DNA from 2 places in the Lysinibacillus sp. Bpr_S20 genome. Region 1 is predicted to be linked to the other one. Evidence: a T-box and tRNA genes for the amino acid it is inferred to sense, from the RefSeq annotation. Region 1 holds a T-box; the other holds one or more tRNA genes.
What was found. The T-box of region 1 lies ahead of tyrS (tyrosine--tRNA ligase). A T-box ahead of a tRNA ligase gene usually reads a tRNA of that ligase, here a tRNA-Tyr.

Region 1 (15,026 bases):
GAAGCTTTACAAGCTAGAAATATTCCTCATATTGTTTTTAATGCCAATTCTTTAGAGGAAATCGCACAGGACCTTCATATTTTAGGTAAAGCTTGTGGAGTTGAGGAGCGTGCTAAAAAAATTTCCGAGGAATATTTATATTGTATTGATTGTCTATACAAAGTTGCTCAAACAATTCCTAAAAAACCTACTGTTTATTGGGAATGGTGGCCAAACCCTATCTTTACACCAGGTAAAATTAATTGGTTAACTGAAATTAGTGCCATTGCTGGTGGGCAAAATCTGTTTCAAGATGTAGAACTAGCAAGTGTGCAAACTGATTGGGCTGATGTAGTAAGGCGTGACCCAGACTATATAATGATGGCTTGGGTAGGTGTTGCCTTTGAGCGAATTCAACCGGCAAATTTATTAAAACGGTCGGATGCGCAGGAGCTACGAGCTGTTAAAATGAAACAGCTTCACGTAATGGAGGAATGGCTTTATTGTCGTCCATCACCACGCCTCATAGAGGGTGCATTAAAGCTTGCAAATATGCTTCACCCCAAAAAATATGAGCACATCAAGCTTCCAAGTTTTTTAGATAGTTAAAAATAAAAGTATGGCTCTTCTGCAAAGAGAGGGGTTGATTTCCGTTCCGGCTGTGCGCTTTGTTGCTGTCGCTTTGCTTTCGCTACAGAAAACATTTGCCGCTGACGCTTCGCTTTCGCGCAGAGCAGAGCTTCCTGGGGGCGTCCGATGAGCCGCTTCACTCGCGTAGCTCGCTCCAGGGTCTCATCTGTGACGCTGATCCCCAAGGAGTAGCCCAGCCTCCACTCCAATCAACCGTTTTACTTATCTTGTATCTTCTAACATAGCGGCTAGAGATTTCCTAAACCATTTTATTTTCCATCCAAAAGAGACATCCCCTCTAATATTGAGGGGATGTCTTGTTGTATACGTCTGAGTTAAACAAACTTCACCATATGGTATTTTTTCTTGCCGCGTCGAACAATGCTGAATGCATCTTCTAAACGATCTTTGCCGTCGATGACATATTCTAAGTTAGTAACCTTTTCACCATTCACGCTAATTGCACCATTTGTTACGTCCTCACGAGCTTGACGTTTTGAAGGAGAGATACCCGCTTCCACAAGTAAGTCCACGATGTTTTTATCTTCTTTCGCCATTTCAATAGAAGGAACATCTTTAAATGCATCCTTCATTTCATCAGCAGAAAGTGCTTTTAAGTCTCCAGAGAATAAAGCAGCTGTAATGCGGATTGCTTGGTCTAATGCTTCCTGACCATGAATTAAGCGTGTCATTTCTTCAGCTAATGCTTTTTGTGCCTTACGTAAGTGTGGCTCCTCTTCAACAGATACTGCTAAAGCTTCAATCTCTTCACGAGAAAGGAATGTGAAGATTTTTAAGTATTTCACAACGTCAGCATCCGCAGCATTAATCCAGAATTGGTAGAACTCGTATGGAGATGTTTTCTTACCATCTAGCCATACAGCACCACCTGCCGTTTTACCAAATTTCGTACCGTCTGCTTTCGTTACTAAAGGAATTGTTATACCAAAAGCTTTCGTTTCTTCCTCATGTGTTTTACGAATAACTTCTAAACCAGTTGTAATATTCCCCCACTGATCAGAACCACCTACTTGAATGCGACAGTTGTAATGGTCGTATAAGTGATTGTAATCAATACCTTGAATTAAAGTATATGCAAACTCAGTAAATGAAATCCCTGTATCAAGACGTGATGCAATTGTATCCTTTGCTAACATGTAGTTTACATTAATTAATTTCCCATAATCACGTAAAAATTCGATCGTATTTATATTGCCAATCCAGTCACGGTTATTCACTAACTGAGCACCATTACCATCTTCTGCAAAATCAAAGATACGTTCTAATTGACCACGGATACCTTGAACATTTTTATCAATTTGCTCAACTGTTTGTAATTGGCGTTCTTCAGAGCGACCAGATGGATCTCCAATCATACCCGTTGCACCACCAACTAACAAAATTGGACGGTGGCCTGCTTTTTGGAATCGACGTAGCGTTAAAAGAGGCACAATATGCCCAATATGCATAGAATCTGCAGTTGGATCAACACCACAGTATAAAGATACAGATTGCTCATCCAATAATTTAGCCATACCTTCAGCATCAGTTTGTTGGTATAACAATCCACGCCATTCTAAGTCTTGTAATAATTCGTTCGTCATTTTAATTCCTCCTAAGTGTTTAATATTTCGTGTAGGGAGAAATAAAAAAGTCCCTACACGCAAAAACATTGCATGCAGGGACGTTAATAACTAACGCGGTACCACCCGGCTTGAAGATGTCATCCATCTTCCTCTTCATTCAACCGCCTTTATCGCAGGCGCGCACGTCTAAGCTCCAAGCACGTAATTCGTTTCTACATTATGACCAGCTTTCACCAACCGCTGGCTCTCTAAACAGGGAATGTAGATACTACTGCAAGCTCTTCATCACTAGAAAACTATAAGCATTATTCTAAACGATTCTTTTTCATTGTCAATAACTATGTTCGACCTAAATCAATATGTGCTATAATAGACAAGATTTTAGGAGGTCGATACATTGAAAGATTGGATTGAGAAAATCAATGCAAAGATCGATGATTTAATTCAACAAAAATGGATGAAGAAATTACGTATTTCAGGAAGTGTTACCTGGAACTTATTTTTACTATTTTTAGTCTTTGCATTGGTTGGGACTGTATTTGCCGGTTCAGTGGGCGCTGGCTATTTTGCTTCGCTTGTAAAAGAAGAGCCACTTCGCTCAAAGGAAGAATTAAGGACAGAAATTTTCAACTACGATTCAACAAGTGAGATTTATTTTGCCAACGATATTTATATCGGAAAATTACGGACAGATTTAGACCGTCGAGTAACCACATTAGATCAGGTCGCACCTAATGTTATTAATGCAGTATTAGCAACAGAGGACGAGTATTTCCGCGAACATAACGGAATAGTTCCAAAGGCTGTTGTCCGTGGGCTACTTCAAGACGTAGCAAACTCTTCCACCCAAACTGGTGGTTCTACATTAACACAACAGCTTATTAAAAACCAAGTATTAACAAACGAAGTATCTTATGAACGAAAAGCAAAAGAACTTTTACTTGCTATGCGTTTAGAGCATTTTATGAAAAAGGAAGAAATTTTAGAGGCCTATTTAAACATAATACCTTATGGCCGTAATGCTTCCGGTCGAAACATTGCAGGAGTTGAAACAGCTGCTGAAGGTATTTTCAATGTAAAAGCAAAGGACTTATCGCTTCCTCAAGCAGCGTATATAGCTGGTATACCGCAATCACCTTTCGCTTACACACCTTTCACAAATAAAGGTGTACTTAAAAGTAAAGAAGCTCTGAAACCGGGTATTGATCGTATGAAAACTGTACTTTATCGTATGAAAGACGCTGGTTATATTAACGAAGCTCAATATAAAGAAGCAGTTGCTTACGATATCACTGCTGACTTCCGTTCACCAGAGATGCGTGCAGAAGATCGCTACCCATGGCTAACATATGAGCTTGAAAGTCGAGCGAAAGATATTATTGCAGAAAAACTAGCAGAAAAAGATGGTATTGATCCAGAACGCTTAAAAAATGAGAAAAAATTAAAAGAAAAGTATACGATTCTAGCAGATCGCGATGTCCGCTCAAAAGGTTATCGTATCTATTCAACTATTAATAAAGATATGTACGATTCGATGCAAAAAGCAGCGGACAACTTTAAAAATTACGGTCATACTTATACAGTTAAAGAAAAGGATCCTACAACAGGTGAACAAGTTGATGTTCAAATGCCTGTACAGGTTGGTAGTATTTTAATTGAAAATAATACTGGACGTATTTTAAGCTTTGTCGGTGGTCGTGACTTTGAATTAAAAAAATATAACTATGCTACACAGGCAAAACGCTCAAATGGCTCAACTATGAAGCCATTACTTGTATATGCACCTGCAATAGAATACGGTGTAATCGGTGCCGGAAGCCCATTAGTTGACGTAAAATTCTCTATTCCCGGATGGAGCCCAACAAACTATAATACTAATGATGAACGAGGGCTTATCCCGGCACGTGAGGCATTAGCGAGTTCACAAAACTTATCAGCTGCACGTCTATATTATAGTATTCTTAACAGACGTCCTGCCGATTATTTAGTAAAGATGGGAATCACAACCCTAAAGCCTAATGATTTCACTAACCCTTCTGCTAGTCTTGGGGCGGTAGAAGATGGTATTACGGTTGAAGAGAACACCAATGCCTTTGCAACTTTTGCAAATAGTGGACAATTTATAGACTCTTATATGATTGATAGAATTGAAGACCAAAATGGCAATATCATTTATAAACACGAAGTTAAACCTGAACAAGTATTTAGTCCTGAAACCTCTTATATCATTACAGATATGTTACGAGATGTGTTAACAAAAGGAACAGGTACACTTGCAAGAAATACTTTAAAATTCTCTGCTGACTTTGCTGCTAAAACAGGTACTTCACAAGATTACAAAGATGCTTGGCTAGTTGGTTATAACCCGAATGTTTCTCTTGGTGTATGGATAGGTTATGATAAAAATCAATCACTTAATGCATTTAATAATACGTACCAACAGCCAAGTGAGCGAATTAACAAGCTATGGGGAAAATTAATGAATTCTGTGTATGATGTCGATCCACAATTAATTGCCCCTAAAACTAGATTTAAGCAACCGAAAAACGTTGTGACTGCATCATTCTGTGGTATTTCTGGTTTAGCGCCTTCTGCAGCATGTGCTAATGCTGGTCTCGTGCGCTCTGATTTGTTTAACGCGAAAGTATTTTTACCTTCACAACCTGATGATAGCTTAGCTTCTTCAAGTGTTGTGACGATAAAAGGTAAAACTTATAATGCACTTCCTAGCACACCGTCAGAATTTGTAAAAGCAGGTGGTGCAGGTATTAATCAGGCATTTATAAAAAGAATGCTTGGCCCACTTGGCGGTAACCCTGCTAGCCTATTACCGAAAAATTCGTCATTATCGAATTCATCGGTATCAGCTGTTGATTTCCCAGCTGATAACAGTGCACCAGCAGCAGTAACAGCTTCTATTAATGGCAATACATTATCTTGGACAGGGTCTTCAAATGATGTAGTTGGTTATAGAATATATAAAGTAACAAACGGTGGTAAGACTCTTGTTGGATCAGTGCTTGAATCATCCCAAAGTATGACGGTAGCAAGTGGTCAAGCCTATGCTGTTGTTGCAGTAGATATTACAGGTTTAACTTCAGCGCAATCCAATATCGTTTCTACTGGTGGCAGTGCGAATGAAAAACAACCTGATAAAGAACAAGAAGAAAAAGTTCCACCAACTACACCACCTACTAACGGCAATGAGCCGAACAATAATGAAAACGGCACAGAAAATGGCAATGGGACTGGTGGAAATAACGGGAATGGCTCGAATAACGGCAACGGTTCTGGAAACACTGGAAATGAGTCAAATAACGGAAATGGTTCTAATAACGGGAACAACGGCTCGAATAACGGGAATGGTACCGGAAATAACGAAAATGGCTCAAATAACGGAAACGGTTCCGAAAACACTGAGAATGGCGGCTCTAACGGAGGAGAAAACGGAAATACAACTCCACCGCCTAATCCACCTACCCGATAATATGCAGGCATACTACAATTATTTTTGAATTGTAGTATGCCTGTTTTTTTGTCATTATTAAGAGGACTACTAATTTAAAGGGGTGGAAATATTATGAACGTTTTAGTTTTAGGAGGTACCCGTTTTTTTGGTAAAAAGCTTGTAGAACTCTGTCTTCAAAATGGCCATAGCGTAACTATATTAACACGTGGACAAAGTGGAAATCCTTTTGGTACTAAAGTGAAGCAGCTAATTGTTAATCGAGACGACGCTGATTCGTTGTCGAAGGCACTAGCAAGCACTACGTGGGATATTGTCTATGATAATATTTGCTATTCTCCTAACGAAGCTCTCAACATATGTGAAATTTTAGAAGGTAAAACGAAAAAGCTCGTTTTTACATCTACTCTATCAACCTACGAAATAGACGGCATTATCAAAACAGAAGAAGATTTTAATCCATATAATTATGAAGTTCGGATGGGAAACCGCGAAGATTTTTCGTACGGTGAGGGTAAGCGTCAAGCAGAGGCAGTACTTTTCAAAGAGGCCACATTCCCTGTTGTCGCTGTACGTTTCCCGATTGTTATGGGGGAGAACGACTATACACGCCGTTTACATTTCCATGTTGAACGAATTTTACAAGAACAGCCTATTTCATTACCAAATATTGATGCAAAGATGAGCTTTATTACGGACGATGAAGCAGCTGCATTTTTGTATTTTGCAGGCACTACACCTATTGAAGGACCTTATAATGCAACAGCAGCAGGTGCAATTTCATTAAAAGATTTACTAGGTCTTATTGAAGAAACAACCGGAAAGCATGCAAAAATTTCCCTTGTAGGTGGCGATGACAAGTCGCAGTCGCCATATGGGGTTCCAGCAGATTGGTATATGTCCACTACAAAGGCAGAATCAGCAGGCTTTACATTCAGTCAACTCCATGATTGGCTCCCTTCTCTAGTGAAAACATTAGTAAATGAGCTGCGATAAATCGAAACTTTAATCAGTGTGGTGTTCTTTACCCCACTGATTATTAGTCTTCACCAATCGGGTATTTACGGGCAGTTTGCCTCCCCTAATTTCTTTGCTCTCATTGAATTTAAAGCGGGAGGACCTGACGCTTCTCTTTTGATACAGATAAATTACTGCCCATTAATACGGGACAAGATTTTACTATACTAATAGACTTATCAACATAACGTGGGGTTGATTTCCGTTCCAGCTGGGCGCTTTCCTAGGGGCGTCCGATGAGCCGCTTCACTCACGTTGCTCGCTCCAGGGTCTCATCTGTGACGCTGATCCCTAAGGAGTCGCCCAGCCTCCACTCCAATCAACTAATATACTTGGCATATTCCCCCAAAATTTCATCTTAATTTTTACAGATAAGCATTAAAAGATCTGCTAGATTTTTTTAGCAAGAAATCTAGCAGATTCATTTTTATCGTATTTAATTGATCAGATACTACAGCAGTATCGTTTTTAAAATCGCAATTGCTTCATCGATTTCTGCTTTTGACACGGTTAATGGAGGTAATAGGCGAATAACGTTAGGTCCTGCACCCACTAATAATAAGCCCTTTTCCTCCGCTGCTGCTATATACGAGGCTACCTCAATATCCCCACAGCCAATACCAAGAAGTAAGCCCTGGCCCTGTACTGTATACGTTGAAGGAAGATGCGTTTTCAATTGCTTAACAAAATACGTAGATAGCTCCTGTACATTTTGTAAAAAAGGCGCTGCAAAGACATGATCAAGCACGGTTTCAGCAACACTCATCGCAAGCGGGTTCCCACCGAATGTTGTGCCATGTGTGCCTGGACTAAATGTCTCATATAACTCGGCTGTTCCAAGCATCCCACCGACAGGGAAACCACCACCTAGCCCTTTTGCTAATGTCACAATATTTGGCTTTAAAATCGTTTGCTCAAAAGCATATTTTGTTCCTGTTCGTCCAATACCGGTTTGAACTTCATCGATAATTAGTAATATTCCTTTGTCGTCACAGACTTTAGCGATTGCTGCTGCGAATTCTGGTGATACACTGTTAACACCGCCTTCACCTTGAATCATTTCCAGCATAATTGCTGCGACAGAATCATCAATCGTTGTTTCAAGTGCTGCCACATCATTAAAAGGAAGAATCGTAAATTTTTCAACAAGTGGACCGAAGCCATTATGTACCTTATCCTGACCTGTTGCAGACATCGCTCCAAAAGTACGCCCATGAAAAGAGTTTTCAAAAGTAATAATATGATTTTTCCCTGTATGCTTACGCGCAAGCTTTATAGCCGCTTCATTCGCTTCTGCACCACTATTACAGAAAAATGCATAAGAGAAATGTGTATTTGCTATTAATTTTTGCGCAACCTTCTCCTGACCGGGAATATCAAATAAATTAGAAATATGCCAAAGCTTTTGACTTTGATCATGAATTGCCTTCACAATGGCCGGATGCGCATGACCAAGGCTCACAACAGCGATTCCACTTGTAAGATCTAAATATTTTTTCCCAGCAGAATCTTCTACTACCGTTCCTTGCCCTTTGACAATTTTGGCGCGTCGTTTGCCATAGTTTTCAAATAAAGCACTCATTTTTTCAACCCCTCCAGAGTAAAACTTAAATCTTCTTTTCTAAACAACTATATTGCTACCTTTATGCCATTACTTCATCCCTTGGCTAAAATCGTTGTACCTTCTAAAGATCCCCCAACAATTTGTACGGATGGAATACCTGCCCTTAAGCATTCGAGAGCTCCTTGAACTTTTGGTATCATCCCACCATAAATATAACCGTCCTCAATCCATTGTTGGATGATGGCAGGTGTTGCTTTCAATTGATATTCATCATTAATGCGGATTCCATTTACATCCGTTACAAGTAATAAACTATCTGCATCTAGAGCTAGTGCTATTTCACTTGCTACAGTATCCCCATTAATATTTAATGCCTGACCAAATTCATCCACCCCGACGCAAGCAATAACCGGTACAACCCCGGCATTTATTAATGCTTCCAGCAAAGATGTATTGACTTTTTTTATATCACCAACAAAACCGAATACATCTTTATCTAGATAATCCGCTACAATTAACTGACCATCGAAGCCGTTTAATCCAATGGCAGCAATTCCCGCAGTAGTTAATTCATGAACAAGCGCAGGGTTGACCTTTCCTATTAACGTAGACTGTACAATATCAATAGCCGCTTCATTCGTTACACGAATACCGTTTAAAGCATGTGATTCTATCCCGTACGCCGCAAGTTCACGATTAATGGCCGGTCCACCACCATGGGTAATAATAAGCTCAACTCCGCTCTCTTGCAGGTTTTTAAAATTCTTAAAAAACGATTCATCTAAGCCTTCTAGTGTACTTCCACCAAGCTTAATGACCATTCTTTTACGAGCGGTACGAGGCATTGATTTGAACGTAGTCATAAGTTAGATCACATCCCCAAGCATGCCCCTTGCCTTCCCCAATACCAAGTGACACATAGATTTTCACTTCATGCATTTTTAAAATTTGAATTAACTCATCCTCAGGGAATGGAAGTGGCTCACCGTTTTCAACCATAGTGACACCGCCAATTTGGATCGTAATTTTTTCTGGATCAACCGTTGCGCCACTATAGCCTACAGCGGCAATAATGCGTCCCCAGTTTGCATCACAGCCAAATACTGCCGTTTTCACAAGCGGTGAACCAACTACTGTTTTAGCAATTTTTCGCCCCTCTTCATCTGAAATTGCTCCTTCAACTTCAACCTCAATCAGCTTCGTTGCACCCTCACCATCTTTAGCTATCATTTTTGCTAAATCTTGAGCTACTGTTTTCAATGTTAAGAAGAAGTTTTGCCAATCCGGATGGTCAAAGGTCAGAGTTTCATTTCCCGCTAAGCCGTTTGCCATCACAACAACTGTGTCATTTGTAGATGTATCCCCATCTACCGTAATTGCATTAAAAGTCATATTTGTTATATCAGCTAATGTAGCCTGTAGGATATCTGATTCAATATTTGCATCCGTCGTAATAAAACCTAGCATCGTAGCCATATTTGGTTCAATCATACCTGAACCTTTTGCAACTCCAGCGATAATAATCTCCTTGCCATCAACGACTGTGCTATAGCTTGTGTTTTTCATAACCGTATCTGTTGTCAAAATCGCTTGGGCAAAATCAATCGCACTTTCCAAATTATCCTTTGGCTCTAATTGATTAATCCCATTTGTTAATGGCTCCATGTTCATAATTTCACCGATGACACCCGTTGAGCAGACTCCAACTAAATTTGCCTCAATGCCCAGCTTTTCTGCCATTAGGGCTTGCATTGTTTGGGCATCCTTCACCCCTTGCTTCCCCGTACATGCATTAGCATTTCCAGAGTTGACAATCATCGCCTGCATTTTCTTCGTTGTGTACACAACCTCTTTCGTAACTTTTAACGGTGCTGCCTGCACGGCATTCGTTGTGAAAACACCTGCTACACTCGCCGGCACCTCACTAACTAATACAGCTAAATCTTTTTTCTTATGCTTTAAACCGCAATGTAAACCCGCAGCTTTAAAGCCCTTTGGTGAAACAATATTTTTACTTGATAATTTTTTCATAATGCTTGCGGATGCTATTAATGTCATAAAATCTTTCCTCCTTTGTTTTTAAATAAAGAACGGAACGACATCTAATCCTGTCGTTTGTGGTAAATCAAATTGAACGTTCATATTTTGAATGGCTTGCCCTGCAGCCCCTTTGACTAAATTATCGATGACACCAACGATTGTGGCACGATTCGTACGGTGATCCATTTTCACAAAAATATCGCAATAGTTCGAACCTTTAACACGGTTAGTACCTAGACTATTTACATCTGTAACAATCCGTACAAACGGATGCTTTTCATAGGCACTCTGTAAACATGCTACTAACTGATGTTCTGTAACACCAGACATAACAGGTGCATAAGAGGTAGATAAGATTCCTCTAGTCATTGGTACTAAATGAGTATTAAAAGAAATGGTTGTATCGACTCCCGCAAACATTGAAATGGCCTGCTCGATTTCTGGTATATGCTGATGTGTATTCGTTTTATAGATTGAAAAGCTTTCATTTACCTCACTAAAATGCGTAGTTTGCGATGGTTTATTTCCTGCTCCGGAAATCCCGCTTTTCGCATCAATCACCAAAAAGCTCGGATCAATCAATTGTTCTTTTAGTAATGGTAACAACGAAAGTAATACGGCTGTTGGATAGCATCCTGGATTTGCGATAAGAGGAGCATGTTGAACATTTTCTGCATTCCATTCAGTTAAGCCATATACACTTTGTTGAATGATTTCCAGTGGCGCCGCTTTTTTACCGTACCATGTTTCATAGCTTGCTGGATCTTGTAAACGGAAGTCACCAGACAAGTCTATTAATTTAGGACCTTTCCCTACCAATGGAGGTAAAAGCTCACTTGTCACCCCTGAAGGTGTACTTGTAAAAACAACATCAAATTGCTCTAAAGTCCCATAATCAATTTTTTGTAAAGGTGTATCGGCAATATGAACGAGATGACCAAACTTAGAAGAAAAAATAACACCTTCTTCTGAAGATGTGAATAAATCAATCCGCTCCACCGCTTTATGATTATGTAAAAATCGAATAAGCTCTAATCCACCATAACCAGTTGCACCAACAATTCCTACTTTCAATGCTCTCACCTCTGAAATAAGTTAAAATTAGTATACGTCTGCATATTTATTAAGTCAACTGAATTTTTATTTATATTCAAATTTTTCGCAAACTTCATTGATTCATAGATTTCGAGAAAAGTTCGAATAACTAAACGGATAGCAATACGATTTTTTCTAGTAATATAAAAAGTAAGATGTTCTTTAAAAGGAGTTGTTTTATTATGCAGAAAGTTTTAGTATATTCCTTTCTGTTTTTATTAGTACTAGCAGGATGTTCTACAGCTATTCCGGGAAATCCAACATCAAAAACTATCCTTAAAGAAAATTCCCAAGCAGATATTTTACAAATGGATCAATTAATCTATATAAAAGCGTCGAATCAAGAATCTCTAAAAAAGGGTGATTTTATAAAAGAAGACAAAATCGGAGAAATTAAAAAGACGACAACCTCCACTTTATTTTTCAAAGATTTTTATGCTACTAAATTGCCCGTTGGATCTGAAATTTTCGCTACAAATGATCATGACACTTACACGATTATTGCCGTAATAGATGGTAAACAAATATTATATACGGCGCTTGTTGAGGGCTAATCCTAACCCGAGATAACTGGCCATTAAAAAAGCAGGAATTTTTCGTCGACCGAATAAATTCCTGCTTTTTATACTACAAATTAATCTTCCATCGTAGATAAATCACCAGTTGGTAAATTTAATTCCCACGCTTTTAACACACGACGCATAATCTTACCGCTGCGTGTTTTTGGTAGCTTATCCTTAAATTCGATTTCACGTGGTGCAGCATGTGCAGATAAGCCTTTTTTCACAAAATTACGAATATCCTCAATCAATGCCTCTGAAGGATCTACACCCTCACGTAATGAGACAAAGGCCTTAATAATTTCACCTCGTACAGGATCTGGCTTTCCGATTACCCCCGCCTCGACTATATCAGGATGCTCTAATAGCTTACTTTCTACCTCAAATGGACCTACTCGTTCACCAGCTGTCATAATCACATCATCCACACGTCCTTGGAACCAGAAGTAACCATCATCATCCATATAGGCAGAGTCCCCGGACACATACCATTCACCTTTTAAGAAATAGGATTCGTAACGCTCGGGATTTCCCCAGATTTGACGCATCATCGCTGGCCAACCACGTCGAATTGCTAGATTTCCCATTGTAAAAGGCGGTACTTCATTGCCAGCATCATCAACAATCGTCGCATGAACACCTGGTAATGGTTTCCCCATTGATCCTGGCTTAATATCCATAGAAGGATAGTTACAAATCATATGTGCCCCCGTTTCTGTCATCCACCATGTATCATGAATACGGTGACCTAGTTCATCAATTCCCCAACGAATTACCTCTGGGTTTAACGGCTCACCTACAGATAAAATATGACGTAACGAAGATAGATCATAATTTTCAAGCATACCGCTACCAGCACCCATTAACATTCTGAAAGCTGTTGGTGCACTATACCAAACTGTTACACTATAATCCTCAATTGCCTGGTACCAAGCTTGAGGGGAGAATCTACCACCAACAATTAACATTGTGACGCCATTCAACCATGGACCAAAAATGCCATACGCTGTGCCTGTTACCCATCCTGGGTCAGCCGTACACCAGTAAATATCGTCTTCACGCAAATCAAGTACCCATTGCGTTGATTGATATTGTTGAAGCATTGCATTATGAACATGCAAAACGCCCTTTGGTGCTCCTGTCGATCCAGAAGTATAATGAAGAATCATGCCATCCTCTCTGTCCACCCATTCAATATCAAATTGAGAAGATGCCTCTTTCAAGAGTCTATTAAAATCTAAAATTTGTGGTGATTCCTTTATATCTGACCCTACTAAAAAGACGTGCTGCAAATGTGGTAGCTTTTCTAAAGGTACACGCTCTAGTAACTCTGGTGTTGTGACTAATACTTTAGCTTCGCTATCTGCAAGTCTGTCATAAACAGCACCTTCCATAAATGCCTCGAATAACGGACCTACAATAACACCCATTTTCAATGCGCCCAATAAAGAAAAATAAAGCTCAGGTGAACGCGGCATGAAAATAAATAATCGATCACCTTTTTCTAAATTTGTTGCTGCCTTAAACACATTTGCTGCTTTATTCGTCAGTTTTTTCATTTCATTGAAAGAATACGCCTCTTTGCGCTTTCCATCATTAAAATAAAGTGCAATTTTGTTTTTTCGATGCGTTTCTGCATGACGATCAATTGCCTCATATGCCATATTCACAAGTCCTGTATCATACCAACTAAATCCCTTTTCTGTTTCTGCCCAATCATGTGTCGCCGCAGCTTCCTCATAATCAGGCAAATTGTATTGCCCCGCTACAGCATTTAACTTCTCCAACATTTTCATCCCCATGAAACTACCCCTCTCTTTGCTATTGCTTTAGTATATTAGTAAGCAAATTTCAAATTGTAATTTCATTATTTCCCCCTTCAAAATCCGCCACTTTCTCTAAAGACAAATACGTTTTGCAGCAATTGTTATAGAACAGTTTAGTTAGTACGGAATTAGTGAATTCCTACCCACACTACATTTATCTGTTTAATAACAGATGCAATATAACTATATTTTACATGAATTCACCAAGAATGTCTTAATATTTTTATTTTTCCAAAAACACAGGTATATTTTGCAAAAGATAGCGTTTTTCCGCAGGAAATCAGCTATAATGGAATTATTAAACTCAGGTGGTGTAATTATGGAACATAAAAAAACTTTTTTTTCTGTCACAAAGGAAACTAAGCATGGTACTGTGTATGTGGAAGGACCTGTTCCTCCAGAAAAATTAGCTACATATTCATTCCACGAAGGCTTGGTTGCTTTTAGGCCCCCAAAGCAACAGCAGCAAGCCATCATAGAAATTGCAGGACTTCCTGAAGGACGAATAATTATTATTCGAAATGAAAACATAATTGTGGGCTACGTCACTTATCTATATCCTGATCCACTCGAACGTTGGGCAGAGGATCGAATTGATAACATGATTGAACTAGGTGCTATTGAAGTCATTCCTGAATATCGTGGTACAGGTGCTGGTAAAGCACTATTAGCTGTGTCTTTTATGGGGGATGAAATGGAAGACTATCTTGTTATCACTACCGAATATTATTGGCATTGGGACCTAAAAGGTACTGGTTTAAATGTTTGGGACTATCGCAAAATGATGGAGAAAATGATGGGCTCTGCCAACTTCGAATATTTCGCTACCGATGACCCTGAAATTACTTCACATCCTGCAAACTGCCTGATGGCACGTGAAGGAAAACGCGTACCTCCTGAGACAATGGAAAGATTTGATAGACTTCGCTTTAGAAATCGCTTCATGTATTAATATCAACACAAAGGGGATGAGTATATGATCGTAGAAGAAATTATGAATGATGAGCCTTACACGCTAGCTCCAACAAATACAGTAGTTGAAGCGCTGAAGTTAATGCGTGAGAAAAAAGTTCGTCATTTACCAGTAATAGATGAGGAGCATCATGTTCTTGGGGTTATCACTGAAAGAGATATTAAGGAGGCATTGCCCTCCTCTTTACGGGATGAGCCTAATTCTCCAGTTTTTAACGCAAAAGTGGAAGAGATTATGGTTAAAAATCCACTTGTCGGGCATCCACTTGATTTCGTAGAAGAAGTAGCTCT
Region 2 (15,026 bases), on a different contig from region 1:
ATAATTCGATATTCCGTTGGAGTACAGCATAATACATTGACCTTTTCATCTTGAAGCAGTTGAAGGTATGTTTTTGCATCAAATCCTCCGTGGTATACAAATGCAGTTGCGCCTAACATGATCGTCGATAAAAATGGGCTCCAAATCCATTTTTGCCATCCTGGAGCTGCTGTAGCCCAAACTAGATCACCTTCACGTACACCAAGCCATTGAGAAGCAGCTGTTCTAATATGTGCATATCCCCAACCGTGCGAATGAACAGCTCCTTTTGGTTTACCAGTCGTGCCTGATGTATAAGAAAGAAATGCCATATCATCTCTTTTCGTCGCCGCCGCTTTAAATGTATCCGGCTGCGTACTAGCCAATTCATTTAAAGACGTCCAATCACCTGTAGCAGCACCTATAACCAGCTTATTTTTTAAAGCATCTACTGATGAAGTAATATGATCTACCTCACTAGTGAATGCTTCATAGGCAATTACTGCCCTTGCAGAAGAGTGCTCCATACGATATTCTAAATCACTTGCACGTAACATTTCTGAACATGAAATAGGCACAATACCAGCCTTTAGACAGCCAAGGAAGACAAAATAAGCCTCAGGCAGACGTGGAATAATAACTAATACGCGATCTCCTTTTTGAAGCCCCTTCTTCGTAAAGGCATTCGCATATTGATTCATTTTTTGAACAAGTTCAACATAGGAAATTGTTCGGCGTTCCTGCTGCGCATTTAGCCATTGTATTGCTTGACGATTACTATCTTGAGAAAATTTCTCCAATTCCTCTGTAATATTATAGAATTCTGGTGCAATTAAATCGTTTGTTGCCATGTGAACATTCCTCCCCAAACAAATTTAATAGAAAATTCATAAAACTATTCTCATTTTAACAATTACAATAATATACAGCAAGAATATTCTGCGCATAAAATAGAAATATTAGATTTTATAGAGAACTATTAGGTTTTTGGTAATGATCAGGAATGCTTAGATAAAAAATATTAAAATTTTCACAAAAAGTATTGCATAAATTATAATGCTTGCTATAATAATAAATGTACTTAAGAGGTTTTAAAAAACCGAATTGAATAGTATTGTTCCGAAGTAGCTCAGTTGGTAGTAGCACCTGACTGTTAATCAGGTTGTCGCAGGTTCGAGTCCTGCCTTCGGAGCCATTTTTTTGCTCATTTTTAAAGTTGATGTTATACATATAAAAAGTTGTAAAATAAGTATTGCATTGAACAGTAATAAATGTTATCATAATTCTTGTCTTGTTTAAGACATTTAAAAAATGGCCCCTTGGTCAAGTGGTTAAGACACCGCCCTTTCACGGCGGTAACACGGGTTCGAATCCCGTAGGGGTCACCATTTTTAAAGCATTGTAGTAATGCAAAGGCTTAAAAAGAAAATAAACTGTGAAGAAATGAACACCTGTTTTTATGGAGGATTAGCTCAGCTGGGAGAGCATCTGCCTTACAAGCAGAGGGTCGGCGGTTCGAGCCCGTCATCCTCCACCATAATGTGTTATTTCGGAGGGGTAGCGAAGTGGCTAAACGCGGCGGACTGTAAATCCGCTCCTTAGGGTTCGGCGGTTCGAATCCGTCCCCCTCCACCAGTTTTATTTTAATGATTGGGGTATAGCCAAGCGGTAAGGCAACGGATTTTGATTCCGTCATGCCTAGGTTCGAATCCTAGTACCCCAGCCATTTTTATTTTGAGCCATTAGCTCAGTTGGTAGAGCATCTGACTTTTAATCAGAGGGTCGAAGGTTCGAGTCCTTCATGGCTCACTTTTATAGAATAAAGTATATTCAAAAGTGTAACATTAACTACAGATACTAATCTCTTGCTGAAAACAGCAGGAGATTTTTTTATACCTTTTTTAATTGTATAAATATTCACGAAAATGTTGAGTTGAGCCAGGTAGGATATAGGCTTTACAATAGTCTTACAACTTAAAGGGGGTATGAAAAAATGAATAAACTAAATATTGCTATTATTGGAGTACCGACTGATTATGGGCAAACTCGTAGAGGGGTAGATATGGGGCCAAGTGCTATTCGTTACGCAGGTGTTGTGGAGCGCTTAGAGGCAATCGGACATGCAGTACATGATCAAGGGGATATACGTGTTAGTCAAAAAATAGAAGGTACTGTTGTTGATAAACAACTACTTAATTTAGAGGAAGTTATTGATGTAAGTACATCCTTGGCTAATAGTGTAAATGAAGCGATTGAGCACAAGGCGTTTCCGCTTGTACTTGGTGGCGACCATAGTATTGCTATTGGTACACTTGCAGGGCTTGGTGAGCATTATAAAAATTTAGGCGTTATTTGGTTTGATGCGCATGCGGACCTAAATACACCTGATACGACACCGTCTGGTAATATACATGGTATGCCGCTAGCTGTTAGCATTGGACTTGGACATGAACGGTTAGTGAAAATTCGTAATGATGTACCGAAAATTAAACCTGAAAACGTCATTATTATTGGAGCACGTTCTGTAGACCCAGGAGAACGTGAATTAATTAGACAGCAAGGGATTAAGGTGTATACAATGCACGAGGTAGATCGTCTTGGAATGACAAGAGTAATGGAAGATGCACTTGCCTATTTAAGAGAGCGCAATATAGATGGTTTGCATTTATCACTTGATTTAGATGGGTTAGATCCTCTTTATACTCCTGGAGTTGGGACACCTGTACCTGGTGGTATTACGTATCGAGAAAGCCATTTGGCGATGGAAATGCTTCAGGAATCAGGTATGCTAACATCTGCTGAATTCGTTGAGGTTAATCCGATTTTAGATGAAAAGAATAGAACAGCTGATGTTGCAGTAGCATTGATGGGATCTTTATTTGGAGAAACGCTCGTTTAAAGAAATTTGACAAAAAATTACCTATTGCCACATTGTATAAAAATCTTTTGTTATAATTAATAACAAAATGAAACTTTTCTTATCGATGGGTCGTATAGTATAAGACAGTTGTAAAGGTGGAGAAATCGACACAATGGATGCGTTAGTAAACAAGAAAATAAAACAAGTGCTTAAAGGCGATCAAAACGCATTTGCAGATATTGTGAGTCTCTATCAGCACAAACTGTATCAAGTATGCTATAGGATGTTGGGGAACAAGCAAGAATCTGAGGACATTGCACAAGAGGCATTTGTTCGTGCCTATATGAACTTGCATACTTTTGATCAGAAAAGAAAATTTTCGACGTGGCTTTATCGCATAGCGACAAACCTTTGTATAGACCGTATCCGGAAGAAAAAGCCGGATTACTATTTAGATGCGGAAGTAGCTGGTACAGAAGGGCTTGATATGTATTCGCAGATCGCAGCAGATGACCAGCTACCAGAGGAACAGATAGAGAAACTGGAACTGCAAGATCGCATTCAATATGAGATTGGACGTTTGCCGGATAAATACCGTTCAGTTATAGTATTGAAATATATTGAAGAATTATCATTACAAGAAATTAGCGAGATTTTAGATATGCCTCTTGGAACGGTGAAAACGAGGATTCACCGCGGACGTGAAGCATTACGTAAGCAATTAAACAATCTGTAGGAGGGGAAGCGTCATGAATACTTGTCCAGAGCATATAATAGACTATATCCATGATTATTTAGATGGTGACATTAGTCGTGAGCATGAGCAAGAGTTAAAACGACATTTGCATACATGCAGTGATTGTAAACAGTTGATGCAGGAATTAAGTGAAACAATCGCCTTTGTGAAGAGTGCTTCCCACATTACACCACCTCCGCGTTTTGAAGAAGCTGTGATGGCTCGTTTACCGAAACCTAAAAGTCGTGTAGGTATGCAGAAGTGGATTCGCCGACATCCACTCTTTGTGGCAGCAGCAGTGTTTTGTTTATTTATGAGTGCAACTTTACTAGGTAGTTTTATGGATGACCAACATTTCTCTGTGACTAAACAACCGAACCTAGTTGTTGAAGGTCAAACGGTTATTGTGCCAGAGGGAGAAGTTGTAAAGGGCGACATTGTTGTTAAAAATGGTGATTTAATTGTTGAGGGTGAAGTGGATGGCAATGTTACCGTTATTAACGGACAGTATATGGCATCTTCGGCAGTTGTTTCAGGAAAAATAGAAGAAATTGACGAAGTATTCGAATGGCTCTGGTATACGATTAAAAATTCAGTTAAGTCTGCTGTGACATTCGAGGAGAAACAAGCAACTAAATAACACTCTATACGTCCTAATAGATAGTGCACGTGAGAGGCTGAACGGTCTACTCTTTTGAGTAGACTTTTTAATTGAAAAAAGTTACATTTGATAAGAATGTGCTATACTTAAATGTGTATGGATTCGCAATGAAAAGTGGGGGATGCCACGTGCAAATTATCGAACATTTCGCTAATTTAACACCTGTGAATATTGTTATTAACTTATTAGATGTACTGCTCGTATGGTACGTTGTTTATAAAATTTTAACCCTCATTAAAGGTACGAAGGCTGTCCAATTATTAAAGGGAATTTTCGTAATTATTATTGCGCGCCTTGCTACAGAGTTTTTAGGGTTAGAAACGTTAGGATGGATGTTACAACAAGTTATCGATTTCGGTTTCTTGGCGATTATTATCATTTTCCAACCGGAAATAAGACGTGGTCTTGAACAAATTGGTAGAGGGAAGTTATTCCAACGTTCAATTAATCAAGTTGAGGAAGAACAGACAAGGCTTATTGAGGCGATGAAGAAATCAGTTAGTTATATGGCCAAACGTCGTATAGGGGCGTTAATTTCTATTGAAAAAGAAACTGGTCTAAATGAATATATAGAAACGGGCATAGGACTAAATGCTGAGATATCATCGGAGCTACTTATCAACATTTTTATACCGAATACGCCACTGCATGATGGAGCAGTTATTATGCAGAAAGATAAAATCTCAGCAGCGGCTTGTTATTTACCGCTTTCTGAGAGTCCGTTTATCTCTAAAGAGCTTGGGACGCGCCATCGAGCTGCACTCGGCTTAAGTGAAGTGACAGATGCCATTACTATTGTTGTATCGGAAGAAACCGGTGCCATTAGTCTTACAATGAATGGTAATCTTCATCGAAATCTTTCTCTAGAGGAATTCGAAGAACTGTTACGTAAAATGTGGTTCGGATTAGCACAGGAGTCAGATGCAGCCTCTAAGTTAACTTGGAGGGGGAAAAAGAATGGATAAAATGATGGATAGCCCTTGGGTTTTACGAATCGTTGCACTATTTCTAGCCTTTTTGTTATTTTTCTCTGTTCGTACCGAATTATCTCCTAAAAATAAATCAATATTGAATGAGCAAACAGTAGTAATTCGCGATGTGCCAGTAGATGTTTTTTATGACGATAAGAATCTTATTGTAACAGGGATACCAAAGACGGTGAACGTTACGATAAAAGGTCCAACGCCACTCGCTTTAAAAGCTCAAACTTCTAGAGATTTTTCTATATTTGCGGATTTGAGTAAATTACTCATAGGTGAGCATAATGTTAGACTACAATACGAAAATATTTCGGATAAGTTACAAGTTACATTAGACCCAGCAACTATTAAGGTAAACATTGAGGAAAAAGTCACGCAGGAGTTTCGTGTTGACCCTGAGCTAAATACGCGTTTAATTGAAGAAGGATATATTTTAAATAGCATGTCTTCTAATCCAGCTACGGTGTATGTTACAGGTGCCAAAAGTGCCATTGAAAACATTAGTTATGTAAAAGCTACTGTTACGGGTGAACAAGGCTTAAGAGAACCGTTCTCACAAGTAGCGGAGGTTAAAGTATTAGATCGCGATTTAAATAAGTTAGATGTGACAATTGAACCGGCAACGGTGAAGGTACAAGTAGATATTGGAGCTTACAGTAGAGAATTGCCTGTTGTGCTTAAGGAAATAGGGAAAGCGGCGAATAGTATTACCGTCAACCAATTAACAATTAGTCCTACAAAGGTGAGAGTATACGGTAAAAAATCTATCATAGATGCTTTAACTGCAATACCATTAGAGGTTGATTTATCAAAAATTACAGAATCAAAAACTTATGAATTTGAAGTGAAATTGCCAGAAGGTGTGACAAAAATATCTGATTCAAAAATTAAAGTGAAAGCGGATATTACGAAGGTAGAGCAGGAAAAAACAACAACGACAACAACAACAACTACCACTCCTGCACCTCCACCTACTCCTCCGCCAACTTCGGAGGAATCGAAAACGCCTTCTGAGGACGACACGCCGCCTGCGGAGAAAACAGAAGATATTGATTCTTAAACAATAACTGACTATAATTTTATTTTGATTCAGTAGAGAGTTCGTTCTCTATCGGTAAGGTTATTCATTTTCAGATTTGAAACAGTACGAGAAAAGTTGCCCAGGCTAAAATCAAAATACTCTAGCCAATTTATCTGCGCTGTTTTACTAGTTCAGATAAATTTACATAGGGGCATAATTAATAGTTACCAGAGAATGAACGAAAATAGACTTTTCCAAAAGTAAGCAGATGAGCGGTCTAGTTGTCGTTGTAGACAAGCGTGACAACCGTCTTGCATTGAAGGAGAGAATAATTAAAATGGGTAAATATTTTGGAACAGATGGCGTCCGTGGCGTCGCGAATAGTGAATTAACACCGGAGTTTGCATTTAAGCTTGGCCGCGTAGGTGGCTACGTTTTAACGAAGGATGCAACTGACCGTCCAAAGGTTTTAATCGGTCGCGACACACGTATTTCAGGTGAAATGCTTGAAGGTGCACTTGTAGCTGGTCTTTTATCGATCGGCGTAGAGGTAATGCGTCTTGGTGTTATTTCAACACCAGGTGTGGCTTACCTTACTCGAATTATGAGCGCAAATGCAGGCGTTATGATTTCAGCATCACATAACCCAGTGGCTGACAATGGTATTAAATTTTTCGGTCCTGATGGCTTTAAGCTAACAGATGCGCAAGAAGCCGAAATCGAAGCAATATTAGATGCACAAGAAGATACATTGCCGCGTCCAATCGGAGCAGATTTAGGTTCTGTAAGCGACTACTTCGAGGGTGGTCAAAAATATATTCAATACTTAAAACAAACAGTGACTGAAGAATTTGATGGCATCCACGTAGCATTAGATTGTGCACATGGCGCTACGTCTTCACTAGCTACACACTTATTTGCGGATTTAGAAGCGGATATCTCAACGATGGGTGCTTCACCAACAGGCTTAAATATTAATGACGGTGTCGGTTCAACACATCCAGAGGAATTAGCTAAATTTGTAGCAGAAAAGGGTGCTGATGTTGGTTTAGCATTCGATGGCGATGGTGACCGTTTAATCGCAGTAGATGAAAACGGTAAAATTGTTGATGGTGATCAAATTATGTTCATCATTGGTAAGCATTTAAATACAGTTGGTCGCTTGAAAAAGCAAACAATCGTTTCAACGGTTATGAGTAATATGGGCTTCTATAAAGCTGTTGAAGATAACGAAATGCATAGTGTACAGACAGCTGTAGGTGATCGTTATGTCGTGGAAGAAATGCGTGCCAATGATTATAATCTAGGCGGCGAGCAATCGGGTCATATTGTTTTCCTAGACTTTAACACAACTGGTGATGGCTTATTAACAGGTATTCAGCTTGTTAACATTATGAAAGCTACAGGTAAAAAACTGTCAGAGCTTGCTGCTGAAATGAAAATCTTCCCACAACGTTTAGTGAACGTACGTGTAACAGACAAGCATGCTGTGACGGAAAATGCAAAAGTTGCTGCAGTGATTGCTGAGGTAGAAGCAGATATGGCTGGTAACGGTCGCGTGTTAGTGCGTCCATCTGGTACTGAGCCACTTGTACGAGTAATGGTGGAAGCAGCTACAGAAGGGGACTGCGAGCGTTACGTAGAGCGTATTGCAGATGTAGTCCGTGCTGAAATGGGCTTAACAGAATAACTACAATTACGCCAAGGCGATAATGATCAACTCGATTTCCTTTGAAAGGAGGTCGAGTTTTTTTATTAGAATGGATAAAAGCGAAAGTCGTGGATAGACTCCTTTGTTCTTTAAATATTGAAAGCTCACCGACGAAATGAATGTTTTTGAAACGAATGGGAACAGTAGTACAGAGTCACAATTACAAGGAGTGTTGAATCGCAATGGCTAAAATTGCTACAGTGATTACCAATATGTTTGAGGACGCTGAATATACAAGTCCTAAAGGAGCATTAGAAGCGGCAGGTCATGAACTAATAACGATTGATACGACGGCAGGCATTGAGGTAGAAGGTAAGCATGGAGAGAAAGTAAAAATTGATAAAGATATCGATGAGGTAAATGCTTCTGAATTCGATGCATTATTCATCCCAGGCGGTTTTTCTCCTGATATACTACGTGTAGATGATCGTATTGTGGCATTTGTCAAAGAATTTATGGATGAGATGAAGCCAACCTTTGCTATTTGTCATGGTCCTCAATTACTCATTACAGCAAAAACATTAAATGGTCGTGACGCAACTGGCTACAAATCGATTCGAGTAGATTTAGAAAATGCAGGTGCAATATTCCATGACGAGGAAGTGTTTGTTTGTCAAAAACAATTAGTAACAAGTCGTACACCAGAGGATCTACCAGCATTTAATCGGGAAATTGTGAAATTATTAGAGAATGAAGAAGGCTAAGTTTAAAAGGCACAAGTGAATTTACCTGTGCCTTTTATCTATAAATTACTTCTTTTTTAACGCTATAATAGCATTGGTAATTTGCCCAAGTCCGATACCAATGATAATGCCAACACCGGCACCGATTGCAGTGTCGATCCAGCCTTTATCTAAAAAAGCTTCGTAGCCACCGCCAGTTAGAAAACCAGTTAATCCTCCGATACCTAATCCTAAAAACAGGAAGCCGCCATAAAACAACCCGATTGCCTCATAATCTGCGGGATCACGATTTTCGTAATATTGCTTGAAGCGCTCATTTAAATCCTCTGATTGCTCAGAGTTACTGGCGAATTGCAATTCCTCACTGGCCTTATTAAAAGCTTCCTGCTCCGTTAACCCCTGTGACATTAAATCATTCATATAATCACTCATATAGAGTATCATGTCGTCTTGCGCTTCTCGCCCCTGATCGGAACGCCCTTTAAATTTGGAAAGGTGCTTGTCGACCTTACGTTTAGTTTGCCCACTTTTTTTTCGCAGCTTTTCAATATAAGTCATTTCAGCGTCCTGCAAATAATTCTGAGATTGTTCTTTCGCAAAACGATTCATTCTATCCTGTATTTCACGACTAAAGCTCATGTTTGTTCCCTCCATTATCTCTTAAAATTTCAATACGACTACTTAAAAAATCCCATTTAGCCCAGAAGGACATCAGTTTCTCTTTCCCTTGTTCATTAAGCGTATAGAATTTTCTTGGTGGACCCATTTCAGATGGCTTTTTGACAATATTGACAAGACGATTTCTTTCTAACCGCATAAGTAACGCATAAACAGTTCCCTCAGCTATGCCCTCGAACCCCATTTGCGTGAGATGTTTGACAATCTCATAACCATAGATTTCACCACGGCTAATAATTTCTAATACAATACCTTCTAAAACTCCTTTGAGCATTTCACTCAGATTATCCATGAACTCACCCCCGGGCTTAGCTTTACCTGTACTAAGTGTTGCTAAGTACTGTATATAGTATTGCTAAGTAGTGACTTTGTCAAGTGATAAAAAAATGGGATAACCGTGTTGCTAACCCAAGGAAGATTGCATCATATTTTTATTGGGAATTTCAAAATATTGTTTTATAGCAGATAGTTTGTCTACTTTTTGTCATTAAAAAGTAGGATAAATAGGTGTTTTTTATAACGAAAATTTGACGTACAGCATATGATTGAGTATGATGGAGAAGTTGAATATGAGGTCCGACCTTATCATTTAACGAGAGCGCATAAGGAGGGAAGAAAAGCGCAAAATCGGAAAACAATTATAGCGCCTGAGCTGAAGAAATTGGACGAAACTATCTTCAGCAGACGAGGTGGAGGTTTATCGAGAATTCGGCGGATGCCTCCCGATCGACATACCCGATTGTCACTTTCCATTTTGAAAGCATTTGAGTGATTGAATGTACAGAAAATGGAGAAGGTATAGTTAAAGCAATAGATAAATAGAGAAACCTCACGTATCGAATGGTTACTATTCAGATGACTGAATGAGTGTTAACACTGTGCATGTATGGCATGCTAATTTTCATTAGCAAAGCAGTTACATTCACAAAAATTTCGATAGGTTGAGGTCTAGTTTGTCATTGCGTCAAATTGACGATATCGGAGGATAAGAAATTTATGTGTGGAATTGTAGGATATATTGGTGAAACAGATGCAAAGGAAATCTTATTAAAAGGTTTAGAGAAACTAGAGTACCGTGGCTATGACTCAGCAGGTATTGCAGTGCGTAACGAAGAGGGTGTAACAGTCTTCAAAGAAAAGGGACGTATTGCAGATTTACGTGAGGCAGTGGACGAGGACGTTGCTGCAAAAGTGGGTATTGGTCATACACGTTGGGCAACTCATGGTGTACCAAATCGCTTAAATGCACACCCTCATCAAAGTGCATCAGGTCGTTTTACGCTAGTACACAACGGAGTTATTGAAAACTATCATTTATTACAAAAAACTTATTTAAAAGGTATTCCGATGAAATCTGATACAGACACAGAAGTCATCGTGCAATTAGTTGAGCTATTTGTGAAAGAAGGTTTAAGCACGGCTGAAGCGTTCCGTAAAACGTTATCTTTATTACACGGCTCTTACGCATTAGCTCTTTTAGATGCTGAAGCGGCTGATACAATTTTCGTTGCGAAAAACAAATCTCCACTTTTAGTAGGTATTGGTGAAGGCTTTAATGTTGTAGCTTCAGATGCGATGGCGATGCTACAAGTAACAGATCAATATGTAGAGCTACACGATAAAGAAGTCGTAATCGTACACAAGGCTAGCGTTGAAATTACAAAGTTAGACGGTTCATTAGTAGAGCGTGCACCATACACAGCAGAGCTTGATATGAGCGATATTGAAAAAGGTACTTACCCTCACTATATGTTAAAAGAAATGGATGAGCAGCCAACAGTTATTCGTAAAATCATTCAAGCATACGAAGGTGAGAATGGCGAATTAACAATTGATGCTGATATTTTAAAAGCATTACAAGCGGCAGACCGTCTATATATTATTGCAGCCGGCACAAGCTATCATGCAGGCTTAATCGGTAAGCAATATTTCGAAAAAATGGCTGGTATCCCAGTAGAAGTTCATATTTCAAGTGAGTTCGGCTACAATATGCCATTACTTTCAGAAAAACCATTGTTTATCTTTATTACACAATCAGGTGAAACAGCAGATAGTCGTCAAGTACTTGTGAAAATTAAAGAGCTTGGTTATCCAACATTAACAATTACAAACGTACCTGGTTCTACGCTATCACGTGAAGCGGACCATACACTGTTATTACATGCAGGTCCAGAAATTGCAGTAGCTTCTACAAAAGCATATGTAGCGCAAGTAGCTGTACTTGCTGTAACAGCATATGTAACGGCGAAAGCTAATGGCAAAGGCTTAGAATTTGATTTAAAACAAGAACTTGCGATTGCAGCAAATGGTATCCAAACAATTATCGATTCAAAAGATGTATTAGAGGATATCGCAGAGGATTACTTAAAAATCGCACGCAACGCATTCTTCATCGGCCGTAACATAGACTTCTATGTAAGCCTTGAAGGTGCCTTAAAGTTAAAAGAAATCTCTTACATCCAAGCAGAAGGCTTCGCAGGTGGCGAGCTAAAACACGGTACAATTGCCTTAATCGAAGAAGGTACACCAGTGTTTGCCCTAGTTACACAAGCAGAAGTAGGATTGAACATCCGTGGTAACGTCAAAGAGGTAGCTGCACGTGGAGCATACCCATGCATTATTGCTATGGCTGGCGTAGATGAAGACGGTGACCGTTTAGTAATCCCTCAAGTTCATGAATACCTAACACCACTTGTATCGGTAGTGCCATTACAATTAATTAGTTACTACGCAGCACTACACCGCCGCTGTGATGTGGATAAACCACGTAACTTGGCTAAATCGGTGACTGTTGAATAATACGCTATTTATGTTGAGTATTGAATTTTGATTAAAAAAGAAAAGAGCCTTACTACATTCTACGTAGTAAAGGCTCTTTTTGGTAATGGATCATAATTAAACTATTTTTCTGAATAATAGGTAATAACATTAAAATCTTATAGTGCTATCGTATTTATATCAAATTACGATAGCACTACTATTATTATCTTTCTATAAAACGTTTTCCTTTATTTAAACTATGTCAATTAGTTTCTCATTTCTAAGAGAACCGGTCCTTCTTCTTCAGATTTCTTTAGCTGCTCATTTGTAATAGTTAAATCCGATTTATTGAGTTCTTTTAATTCTTGTTCTATTTTCTTTTCATGTCGCTCAGTTTCCTTCATCCAGCTATCATAGCCCACTTGAAGAAGTTCTTTATTATGTCTAGAGAAACTGATTTGCACAGCTTCACCTTTATCAGACTTTACACGGAAGGAAATGTCCGCATTTTTACCTCCTTGTCTATCTTCTGAGTACCCTTGTCCGCTATACTCAACAGCTGTTATTTTACCAGATAATAATTGATATTTTTCTACTGCCTCTTTTGCTAAAATTTGATATTCCTGATTATTCTTTAATAGATTTTTATCCATGCCTGCATTAATTTTCGCTTTATGGTAAACCCACTTTGCTATCAAATGATTTTCACCTGTTACTGCATCTAATTGAAAGGCATATGACAGCATATCATTGATTTTAATGTTGGCTTCCCATGTAGCACGTTGCTGTGTCTCATTATTTACTGGGTTATATGTCATTTCCACTGTTTTACCATTTAAATCAAGTTTGAAAACCTTCCACAGATTTTGACTCGCAAGCTCTGCTGCCTCTTTCATCTTCATGTCGTTTACTGTCGGTTTGTCTTCTCCAACTAACTTTACTTTATAATCTTTCTTCACATAATCTTGCGGTACGCTTTTACTTCCGATTTCTGCATAAGAAACATTGTAGCTAGTAGGGACCGTCTGCGTTTTACCAAGTTCTGCTGCCTTAACTGTGTGATTAATACCACTAAAGACCATTGTCGTCATAGCTAATGCTCCTACAGTTCCAAGTACAAGATTTTTCATTTCACTTTTTTTAGCCATATTCAATCTCCTTTTCATTTTAATAAGTGTGATCACAGTTATAATTGTATAAACAGTAGGTTATCAAACTATCATGAACTTATTATTAACTTGTAAAAGTTAATTTGGCTGTTGTTCCCTTCCCGATTTCCGATGAAAAACTTAACTCTGCATGATGGTTAACTGCAATTTGCTTACAAAGCGTTAAACCTAATCCTGCACCTCCAGCAGAGCGACTTCGAGAAGAGTCTACTCGGTAAAATGCTTCTGTTATATGATTAAGATGCTCCTTTGACATTCCTTTTCCATTATCTTGAACGACAATTACCTTATGTTCATTCTCTATATATGCATTTAGTGTAATCAATCCACCTGAACTAGAAGCTTTGAGTGCATTATCGATTAAATTAACTAGCAGAATATGCATGAGATCTGCGTCACAAAACAGTGTATTAAAATGATGCTCATAGGAAATCTCAATTTGTTTTTCCTTTGCTTTCATAGATAAAGATTGCTCAACATCACGAATTAGCTCGCTCATTTCAATTTTTTTTCGTTCACTTTCGCTTGTGCGAAGAGTTGCCATCTCTAATAATAAAACGGAAATATTTTGCAATCTGCGGCATTCAGACATAATATAATTTGTTGCAAATATCCTATCTTCTTCAGTACGAACGATCTTCTGAATATATTCTGCATAGCCATAAATCGATGTTAAGGGTGTTCTAAGTTCGTGGGCTAAGTTATCTACAAACTGCTGCTTCTGTTCCGCCGCAATAGCCAGTTGCTGCATCTGACTTTGAATTTCTTCAGCCATATGATTGAAACTCTGAGCCATTTCAGCGAGTTCATCATCTCCTTTAACCTCAATTCGATTTCCATATTGTCCATTTGCAATACTTTTAGAAGTAGACGAAATGAGCTGCAATGGCTTAAACACACGGTTTAGTACAAATAATAAACATACTGCAAGCAATCCACAAATAAGCATCCCAATCAAAAACAGCGTAACCGTCATTTTGTACCATGAAGAAATAACGTCAGATACATTATAATAATAGGCAAGTGTATAGGAATCATATGGTGCTGGCAGAGTACCAACCACTCTGACGTAGTCCTTATCTTCGAGCTTTTCAATTGAAACGAGCCTTTCACTCGCTTTAATATTTTCGGAAATTTCAGGAAGTTTGTAAGACTCTTCTGTTAAATTTGCATACAGACGCTTGTTCTCCTTTGAAATAGTCAATATCACTTTTTGTTTGCTATAAAAATTAAAATAAGAGCGATAAAGAGACTCCACTCCACTATCGATAGAAACATCTCTATTTTCTAATGCGTTTAAATCCTTTGCATACGACGTTGCGATAAAATAATGCTCTCGTAGACTGCGATCTTTAGAACTTTCTAGATTGTTTATAAGCGTCATTGATGAAATGAGTAAAATTCCGCTGTAAAAAAATAAAAGAAAAAGGATAAATGTGAATAAAAAAGTCTTTATTTTCATATTTACACTTCCAAACGATAGCCCATTTTATAGACAGTTTTAATTCTTGATTCCAGTTTTAATTTCTTTCTTAGCTTTTGAATATGAACATCTACTGTTCTTGTATCCCCTATATAATCATAGCCCCAAGCAAGCTCAAGTAGCTTGTCTCGTGATAATGCAATATTGCGGTTATTTACCAATACCTCCAGCAAATCAAATTCCCTCGGCGTACATTCAACTAGATTTTTATGAAGGAATACTTGTCTGCTTTTAAAATCGACTTCCACACCATCTAATTTAAAATTCCTTGTTTCTTTGTTCGTGCGTCTTAATAATGCTTCTAC

Region 2: it encodes a tRNA-Tyr, which carries the amino acid that the T-box ahead of tyrS (tyrosine--tRNA ligase) is inferred to sense. The anticodon was not compared.

The regions. Positions count from the first base shown of each region.
Region 1 covers NZ_JALNLQ010000004.1:88,037-103,062, reverse strand. Annotated here, with positions in the region: gene MWJ95_RS11480 (cobalamin-binding protein) at 1-588, shown strand, start outside; gene tyrS (tyrosine--tRNA ligase) at 945-2,213, opposite strand; T-box leader at 2,287-2,490, opposite strand; gene MWJ95_RS11470 (transglycosylase domain-containing protein) at 2,593-5,682, shown strand; gene MWJ95_RS11465 (NAD-dependent epimerase/dehydratase family protein) at 5,776-6,657, shown strand; gene MWJ95_RS11460 (acetylornithine transaminase) at 7,130-8,260, opposite strand; gene argB (acetylglutamate kinase) at 8,335-9,105, opposite strand; gene argJ (bifunctional ornithine acetyltransferase/N-acetylglutamate synthase) at 9,068-10,300, opposite strand; gene argC (N-acetyl-gamma-glutamyl-phosphate reductase) at 10,322-11,356, opposite strand; gene MWJ95_RS11440 (hypothetical protein) at 11,560-11,931, shown strand; gene acsA (acetate--CoA ligase) at 12,012-13,739, opposite strand; gene MWJ95_RS11430 (GNAT family N-acetyltransferase) at 14,083-14,715, shown strand; gene MWJ95_RS11425 (acetoin utilization AcuB family protein) at 14,740-15,026, shown strand, end outside.
Region 2 covers NZ_JALNLQ010000006.1:1,129-16,154, forward strand. Annotated here, with positions in the region: gene mbcS (acyl-CoA synthetase MbcS) at 1-830, opposite strand, end outside; tRNA gene MWJ95_RS15280 (tRNA-Asn) at 1,098-1,174, shown strand; tRNA gene MWJ95_RS15285 (tRNA-Glu) at 1,293-1,367, shown strand; tRNA gene MWJ95_RS15290 (tRNA-Val) at 1,441-1,516, shown strand; tRNA gene MWJ95_RS15295 (tRNA-Tyr) at 1,531-1,614, shown strand; tRNA gene MWJ95_RS15300 (tRNA-Gln) at 1,631-1,705, shown strand; tRNA gene MWJ95_RS15305 (tRNA-Lys) at 1,716-1,788, shown strand; gene rocF (arginase) at 1,973-2,878, shown strand; gene sigW (RNA polymerase sigma factor SigW) at 3,012-3,575, shown strand; gene MWJ95_RS15320 (anti-sigma factor family protein) at 3,589-4,215, shown strand; gene cdaA (diadenylate cyclase CdaA) at 4,365-5,201, shown strand; gene MWJ95_RS15330 (CdaR family protein) at 5,194-6,276, shown strand; gene glmM (phosphoglucosamine mutase) at 6,575-7,927, shown strand; gene MWJ95_RS15340 (type 1 glutamine amidotransferase domain-containing protein) at 8,131-8,652, shown strand; gene MWJ95_RS15345 (hypothetical protein) at 8,698-9,270, opposite strand; gene MWJ95_RS15350 (PadR family transcriptional regulator) at 9,260-9,601, opposite strand; gene glmS (glutamine--fructose-6-phosphate transaminase (isomerizing)) at 10,306-12,108, shown strand; gene MWJ95_RS15360 (hypothetical protein) at 12,336-13,217, opposite strand; gene MWJ95_RS15365 (sensor histidine kinase) at 13,303-14,700, opposite strand; gene MWJ95_RS15370 (response regulator transcription factor) at 14,703-15,026, opposite strand, start outside.